2 regions of the Paraliobacillus sediminis genome follow, and region 2 is predicted to be linked to the other one. Evidence: riboswitches for the same ligand, from Rfam matches in the RefSeq annotation. Region 2 holds a riboswitch; the other holds the start of a gene.
What was found. Region 2 has a riboswitch for S-adenosylmethionine ahead of D2K60_RS00835 (methionine ABC transporter ATP-binding protein). Riboswitches for the same ligand answer to the same signal wherever they lie in the genome.
Positions count from the first base shown of each region.

Region 1 (4,500 bases), 700 kb from region 2:
GCTTGTTTGCGGTAAACTTCCTATTGTTGTTGTTGGTAGCAATGGTAATTGGAAGTATTGCTGTTGTTTTTCTATTCGTTCTGCAAAGGCTACTGATCTATTTATATCCGCATCGGTTAAGTTAGCAAGTTTTTGTTGCACTTCTTTGTTTTTGCCGAAGCTAGCATCTTTCCACTTTTTAAGTGATGCAGTAGCATCTTTTAATTCTGATTGAACATGATCTCGACCTTCATCTAGTGCTTTCGTAAGCGTAACGATTTCTGCTAATTTTTCATCTGCAAATGCTAATCCACCATAAATGGAGGGATCAATTTCCTGCTCCTGTTTTTTTGTAACTGGAACATGTAGAAGGGAAGTAGACGGTTGAATGATCAACTTATTTGTAACGATTTGTTTTAGCTTCTCTAACAGATCTAAACGTTCTTCTAAATCAGCGCGCCATATGTTCCGACCATTTATAATGCCTGCAGCTAAGACTTTATCGTTTGGAAATCCATGTTCTTGAATAAACGAAAGCGCATCACCATGAACAAAATCTAAGCCAATTCCTTGTACAGGGAAATCGACTACTTTTTTATAATCGACAACTGTTTCAAAATACGTTTGTAAAAGGATATTTATGTTAGGAACAGCTTGATGAATTGTTTCGTATGCCTTTTTTGCAAGAGCTAAAATCTGTGGAGATAAATTTGTACCAAAAATGGGTTCATCTACTTGTACCCAAGATACACCAGCTTGCTCCAATTCTTTTAATACTTGAATGTAAAGCGGTATAAATGTTTCTAGTAATTTTTCGAATTGTACATCATCCTGGAGTTTCGCTAACTTCAGATACGTAATAGGACCTAGAATAACAGGCTTCCCATCAATACCGAGTTCATCTTTTGCTTCTTGATAGAAAGAAAGAAGACGATTTTCTGTCACACTCGGTTGGACATTTTCTAACTCTGGCACGATGTAATGGTAATTCGTGTTAAACCATTTTGTCATTTCCGAAGCAACCGCGTTTTTTGTTCCACGTGCTATTCCAAAATAAGTATCTAATCCTACCGTACCACCATCATAATCAAAACGTTCTGGTATGACACCAAACATAACGGAAGTATCTAATACATGATCATATAATGAAAAATCACCAACTGGAATTAGATCAATACCTTTTTCTTGTTGCTTTTTAAGGTTATTTAGCCTTATTACTTTCGTTATTAAAAGTAATTCTTTTTCTTCGATTTTCCCTTCCCAATATTGCTCAAGCGCTTGTTTCCATTCTCTTTTTTCACCGATTCGCGGATAACCTAGATTGGAACTAATTACTTTTGTCATCTATAAACCTCCATTTAAATTTAAACTCGTATTATAGAATTAATTTTTGTACATTTGCCACTTTTTGTTTGATATATTTTGATAGTTCGACTGTGATGTCATAGCGCATAAAGGGTGTTACCAAATAGATGCCATTAAAATGTTCAAAAGCGACATCAATTAATTCTTTTGCTATCGACATGCCTTCTTGTTCTGCTAGTATTCTATTCTCTCCTGTTGCCTTCATTCGTTGACGGACGTCATCTGTTAGTTTCATACCTGGTACTTCGTGATGTAGAAATTCTGCATTTCGTGAGGATGTTAATGGCATAATGCCGACATAGATTGGCTTACTTATATGTTCTGTTGCCTGTTTAAGCGCCTCAATCTGTTCGGGTTGATAAATTGGTTGGGTCAGAAAATAATCTGCGCCGCAATCAATTTTTTTCTCTAACCTGCGCACTGCTTTATCAAGATGATGAACATTGGGGTTAAAAGCTGCTGCGATTTGAAAAGATGTTTTTTCATTTAATGACTTGCCTGAAAATGAAATACCTTCATTACATTGTTTGATTAGCCTAATCAATTCAAAGGATGTTGCGTCAAATACAGACGATGCACCTGGAAAACCACCTATTTTAGTTGGATCCCCGGTAATAGCTAAAATCTCATGAATACCCAGTGTGTGTAACCCCATTAAATGAGACTGTAAGCCGATTAAATTGCGGTCACGACAAGTTAGATGAAGAAGTGTTGTCATAGGTATTTTTTTCTGTTTTATTAGTGTTGCCATTGCTAGATTACTAATCCGTGGTGTGGCTAACGAATTATCAGCCATTGTTATTGCGTCAATGCCAACATCTTTTAATGCTTGCACACCTGCTAAATATTCTTTCGTTTGTAAATTCCTTGGTGGGTCTAATTCGACAATAATAGAATGTCTACGTTCGACAATTTGAGCTAGATCCAATTTTTTTCTAGTAGCTGATTCTTTTACTTCTACAATCTGATGGTGCTTAACGTCATTCTTTTCTACTAAAGGTGTGAGACCTTCGATACCTTTTACTAGTGCCTTAATGTGTTCGGGTGTGGTACCACAACAACCGCCAATTAATCGCACACCTTGATTACGAAATTCTCTAGCACATCGTTCAAAATAGTCAGGGTTATTGTTATAGATTAACTTCCCATCACTGTATGCTGGTAGACTCGCATTAGGATAAGCGGAAAGATAAGCCGTCTTTGGTAAGTCAACTGTTTTTAAAGATTCAATCATATAGTGTGGACCTAATCGGCAATTCACACCAATGATATCTGCACCAGCATCGTCTAATTGTGTTAACGCGTCATTTAACGGTGTGCCATTTTCTAATAGACCAATTTCATGCATGGAAATGTTCGTAATAATCGGAAGATCAGTTGCTTCTCTAGCAATGACTAAAACGGTTTTTAATTCTTCAAGGCTATAATACGTTTCTAAAAGAAGCCCATCTACACCTTCTAATAAAAGACAATAAAGCTGTTCACGAAAAATGCGCTTGATTTCCTCTATTGAACCAAGGTTTTTTTGACTTCCGCGAATACCGCCAATTGTTCCAACAACAAATGTATCCTTATTTGCAGCTCTTTTAGCTATTTTTACTGCTTGCGTGTTAATTTCTTTTACCTTATCTTCCAATCCATAACGTGCCAGTTTAATATAATTTGCACTGTACGTATTTGTTTGGATAACATTAGCTCCAGCTTCTACATACGCCTTATGTGTATGATAAATTTCTTCTGGATGGGTTAAATTTAATTCTTCAAAACAACGATCAACACCATGTGAGTATAACAAGGTACCCATAGCACCATCAGCAATTAGAATCTTTTCCTTCAGTGCGGTTAATAAATCCAATCGATCAAACCTCCTTTTTTAGTTTATTACGTCAAAAAACCCCCCTTCAATTAAGAAGAGGGGCAGTATTATAATTGTTTTCTATAATGACAGCCTTACTCTTCTTATCTTTCAAACATACGTCTGACGGAATTGGCACAGTACTTTTATGTAAAAAGTAAGCTGCCGAGGTATCAAAGGGCCGTTCCCTCCACCTCTCTTGATAAGAAGACTAACTATTTAGTTTTATGTTCCCTGTTATAGTAAGTTACATTCTAAAAAATGTCAACAGCTATAATGAAAATATTCAAACTATTTATTCGCTAAATAAAAGTCGTTTGTAATTATAAATATCATTGAATTGATCATAAAAACACATCATTACAGTTTTATCTATTCTACGTTGAAATCTCATCGATCGTTTAAAAGCTACCATAGGACCTTATATTGTGTAATCTGTAAAACGAACAGAATGCCCGTTGATGATTTGCTCTAACTTTCTAGACTTGGAATATGCTAGTTTAATAATATCTTCATGTAGTGACTTGTACATTATAGAAATGGAATCATCGCTAGTTTCGACAACAGTTTCTTGTGCTTTGATATGATTCTGGAATTGGTTAAAATTCATAATAGAAAAGTTTTCAGCTTCCTTTTTAGCGAGAATTTCCACAACAACCGCATGTTGATTGCCGTAACTTTTGACGAAAATAAGGTCATCTTTGTCAGTGATGGAATACGGTTGGTGAAGATAAATCGAGATATAAACGTCCTCAATATCAGCACATATATTTTTCTTTATACGCACCCATTTTGCTTTAGGTAAGAACCCAATAATAAATGGGTAATTAGTTTCATTAAGTTGATGATATAAAGACCCGACCACATTTTTATGATAGATTACCTGACTATTGGGACTTTGATGCCGCGCATCACCTTCTTGATACCCCTCGCCTGGATGAAAGAAATAAAGTTGATTTATCGAAAGGTTATTTTGAACTGGTAGAGAGACCCCCCAGCGATGCTGTTCATTTAAATATTCGTTGGTACGTTCCCACAATCCACCAACAGCATAAGAATCTGTAATATAAGCGTAATGGTGCAAGGCATCAAACGGATTTTCTGACTCTTCAAAACAGACGTTAACCTTCTTTTTTACTTCGATAGGAATGCTGTGATCTATGCTTAATTGGCGAATGGAATCAGGTGCTTGATAAGAAATAAATCCAGCTCCTTCTAAGCGGGTAATGATATTGGGCTTAGGTAAATCTCCAAATTGAATATAATCATTTAGTGTATTGGAGTACTTTGGAATATCATGT
Region 1 is NZ_QJSI01000001.1:877,900-882,399, forward strand. It holds gene metE (5-methyltetrahydropteroyltriglutamate--homocysteine S-methyltransferase) at 1-1,323, opposite strand, end outside; gene D2K60_RS03805 (bifunctional homocysteine S-methyltransferase/methylenetetrahydrofolate reductase) at 1,355-3,199, opposite strand; SAM riboswitch class I at 3,301-3,408, opposite strand; gene D2K60_RS03810 (hypothetical protein) at 3,621-4,500, opposite strand, start outside.
Region 1: it holds a riboswitch for S-adenosylmethionine, as region 2 does, so the genes downstream of both, D2K60_RS03805 (bifunctional homocysteine S-methyltransferase/methylenetetrahydrofolate reductase) here and D2K60_RS00835 (methionine ABC transporter ATP-binding protein) in region 2, are expected to answer to the same signal.

Region 2 (4,500 bases):
CAAATAATAATCATTACGATTTGTTAATTAAAAAAACATAACCCGCATTTACTTAAATCGTAATGATTTCGTTTTAATGATTATTATAGATTATGTTTCCTCGTTTGTAAACAGTAACTATTACGATTTATTGTATTTATATATACTTCTATTTTAAAAAATAGCAATAAGGAGGTTTAATGGCACATTTCTTTAAACGCATAACTATGCTTCGATTGTTTATATAATTAGTACATACAGGAGGAATCGAGGTGCATTTATCAACAGTTCTATACAACGAGATTAGAAATAAAAAACACCCCAGAAGTTAGATTATTAATCTCTAACTTCTGGGGTGTAGCACCCATACAAGGTTACTTCTTATATTATTCGCCTATAACTTCTTCAATCGGTCGGATTACTGGAACAGCTGCTCCTTCGTACTCTTCTTCAATAAAGCTTGTCACTTCATCTGAGTGATAGATGTCTACAATCTTTTGAAGTGATTCTTCATCCTTACGATCTGTATGTGCTGCAATAATGTTAATGTATGGTACGTTTTCGGCATCTTCACGGAAAACTGGGTCGTCCGTTGGATTTAATCCTGCAGCAATTGCAACATCTGAGTTAATAATTGCTGCTGTTGCGTCTTCTAAGCCACGCGCTGTTTGACCAGCTGTTACAGGTACAATTTCAAAGTCCTTTGGATTTTCAACAATAGCTTCTACACCGCCTGCACCTTCAAAGCCTTCTTCAAGTGTAATTAGTTCCGCCTTTTGAAGGAGCATTAATGCTCTACCTAAGTTTGTTGGTTCTTTGGGCACGATAATTTGTGCACCTTCCTCTAATTCACTTAATTCCTCCACTTCATCTGAGTAAATACCCATAGGCCAAATCGGCGTTGTTCCGATTGCAGATAGGTCTAAGCCACGCTCTTCAGTGAAAGAATCAAAATAACTGATTGTTTGGAATGCATTTAAATCAATCTCTCCATTATCTAGAGCAATGTTCGGTTGTACATAATCACTGAATTGAATAATTTCGATCTCTACGCCTTCTTCACTTGCTAGTTCCTTCACTAGCTCCCATGTTGGTGTTTCGGCTGTTGTCGTCCCAACTTTAACAGTGTCGTTGTCTGATCCACAACCTGCTATAAATAAAAGTAATAGTCCAGTAAGCGTAAATAAAATTTTCTTCATTTTGTAAACTCCTTCTTGTAGTTATTTTATATAGTAAGGGATTAAATACATCCTCAACCTATGATCTTCTAATTCTCTTAGCTAAGTAATTTCCTAATGATTGAATAAATTGAACCATAATTACTAATATAATAACAGTAATGATCATAACCTCTGTCTGGAATTGATTATAACCATAAGAAATGGCCAAATCACCAATACCACCTGCACCTACAGCACCAGCCATAGCAGTAGCACCTATTAAACCGATGATTGCAATAGTCAGCGATAAAATTAACGAACCTAATGCTTCTGGTAAAAGAAATCTCCAAATGATTTGCCAAGGTGTTGCTCCCATTGCCTCAGCTAGTTCAATTGTACCTGGACTAACCTCTAGTAAGGAGTTTTCTACCAACCTTCCGATATACGGTGCCGTATAAAATACTAGCGGAACAATCGCAGCAGTTGTACCAATCGATGTACCTACAATGAGTCTGGTAAGCGGTAGAATTGCAACAATTAGAATTATAAATGGAATGGATCTAAGTACATTCACAATAACATTCAACACGTTAAACACTGCTTTATTTTCTAGAATGCCTCGTTCTCTCGTTATAACTAAAATGATTCCAAGTGGGATACCAATTAAAATTGAAATAAAGAAAGCGACAATAATCATGTATAATGTTTCGTTTAATGAACCGAATAGTTCTGGCCAAAACCATGCCCAATCAAACTGCATCTGATACCACCTCCTTGATCGTTACCTGCTTCCTTTTGATATAGTTAACCACGTTTTTAATCTCATTTGGCTCACCATTGAATTCGACAATAATATTACCAAAAGGCTGTTGCTGGATCTCTGTAATTGTTCCATAGATAACATTAATATCTACCGGGAATTTCTTGGCAACATCAGAGAGAAGTGGATCATTAGCAGACTCTCCTTTGTAAAGAATTCTGTAGACAGAATGGGACGCATCTTTTTCAAGTACTTTTTTCAATGTTGCTTCAGGTAGTGCATCATTTAACACTGTTCGAACAAAGCTCCTTGCAATTGATGTTTGCGGTTCTGTAAACAAGTTGATTGTCGTATCCTGTTCGACAATCATGCCACCATCTAGGACCGCGACTCGATCACAAATATCTCTAATTACATTCATCTCGTGTGTAATTAGTAAAATCGTAATACCTAGCTCATCACGGACCTGCTTTAACACTTCCAATACCGCATTTGTTGTATCTGGATCAAGCGCAGAAGTAGCCTCATCACATAACAAGACATGTGGATCTGTAGCAAGTGCTCTTGCAATACCAACTCTTTGCTTTTGTCCGCCAGAAAGCTGCTCAGGATAATGATCCACCTTGTCCCCTAAACCAACAAAAGAAAGAAGTTGCAGTACCTTTTCTTCGATTTTATCTTTTGAATACCCTTCTAAAATAAGTGGCATTGCCACATTTCCAAAAGCGGTTTTCGAATGTAGGAGATTAAACTGTTGAAATATCATCCCTATTTTCTTTCGTTCAGCTCTTAACTGCTTTGCGTCTAGTTTTGTTAAATCTTTTCCGTTCACAAAAACTTTACCGGAGGTCGGCTTTTCTAATAAATTCACACAACGAATTAAGGAACTTTTACCTGCGCCGCTGTAGCCAACTACACCGAAGATTTCTCCCTTTTTCACTTCAAGGTTAATCTCCTTTAAAGCCTCAACTGGGTTATTGCCACCCTCGCCATAAACCTTCCGAATTCCTTCCAGCACTAACATGAATCTCTACTCCTTTTGCACGCTCAAAGACGCTTCTGGTCAAGTTATTTTCATTCTATTTTTAACTCTGTAGACAAAAAAGAACCTAATTCTATCGAAAGAGGTTCTTGTATCTAAAAAACCTTATCTTCCAGAATAATCTCCTGTAGGATGTAGCACCTTTCTCTAAAGAAGGTTGCTGGATGTCATCGGGCCTTGTCCCTCCATCTCTCTTGATAAGCAATATTTAATTAGTAAATCCATTAGTTTAATCAATAATAACTACTGTTCACATAATTGTCAACAAAATGCGACAAAGCTTTCAGAATACAAAGTTTATAAAGTCTATGATTCAGAAAATCTTTTTATCGAAAATGGACTAATATCTAATGCTGACTCCTTATTCCCCGTCAATAATTGACTTAGAATTTCTCCGATCACACTACTAAATTTAAATCCATGTCCAGAGAAACCACAGGCAATCACCACATGGTCATGATTTGGATGCCGATCAATTATAAAATCTGAATCTGGTGTGTTCGTGTATGTGCATGCTTTTCCCATTTTGTGTTGGCCAAGTTTAGGCATACAACTTTTAGCAAAACTACTAACATCTTGTTCATCTTGTTCCTGTGTACCAAATGGATCAATGGCTTTGTCCATATCTCGTGGAATCCCTCCATCATGTCGGCCAATTTTAACTCCTGTCTGCGCTATGCTTGGAAATCCATAATAGGTTTCATTAGGTAACTCAAAAGAAAAGGCCGGAAACATATTAGAATGATACATACTTTCCTCTGTTTGAAACCAAGAAAACGTATTTCTTTGCTCTTCTAATGGTAGATCCAAACCGATTAGTGGAAGTAGCTTTCTTGTACCAGCACCTGGAGCCAAGATTAGCGATTCTGCGGTAAAAGTTTCTTCTGCTGTTTTCACCTCTACACTATTTCCAAAAATAGAGATAGCCGTTACAGGCGCGTTGACCTTAAGTACAGCACCATGCGCTTCCGCTTGGTTCCTAAAAGTTCTAATACAATTTTCGCTCATTAATACACCTGAATCTACTTCATAACAACCCATATAACCTTCAGGCACGTCAAAACCAGGCCACCTTTGATTAATTTCCTCAGCAGTTAAATGTTCTACATTAAGTGAGTAGTTTTCCGCACTATTAATTACGTTTTTCATAAATGGAGAATCAGGTTTTGCAATATTAATAACACCCGTTGGAATAAAAATTTGCTCGTCTGCCTGTTCTTGAAGATCATTCCATAGTTCCTGCGCACGTAATGCCATTTCCACATAGCTTTCCCCTTCGCCATAGGCATGCCGTATGATTCTAGTATCCCCGTGATGCGATCCATCTGCATGAGGGGGGTTATGAGAATCAATTAATAACACACGTTTCCCTTGTTTTGCTAAGTAATAGCCTGCAGCCATTCCCATCGAGCCTGCACCTACGATTATAACCTCATAATCCATATTATTTGACCTCCTTCAATGTTATCCCTCTATGTCATAATAATTTCAATAACTAGAATCATACCTCCATCTGAAACAAAATTCAATAGATGCAGGGGAACGGTTCTTTTCTTCCT
Region 2 is NZ_QJSI01000001.1:179,733-184,232, reverse strand. It holds gene D2K60_RS00845 (MetQ/NlpA family ABC transporter substrate-binding protein) at 366-1,178, opposite strand; gene D2K60_RS00840 (methionine ABC transporter permease) at 1,237-1,899, opposite strand; gene D2K60_RS00835 (methionine ABC transporter ATP-binding protein) at 1,889-2,923, opposite strand; SAM riboswitch class I at 3,044-3,145, opposite strand; gene solA (N-methyl-L-tryptophan oxidase) at 3,248-4,384, opposite strand.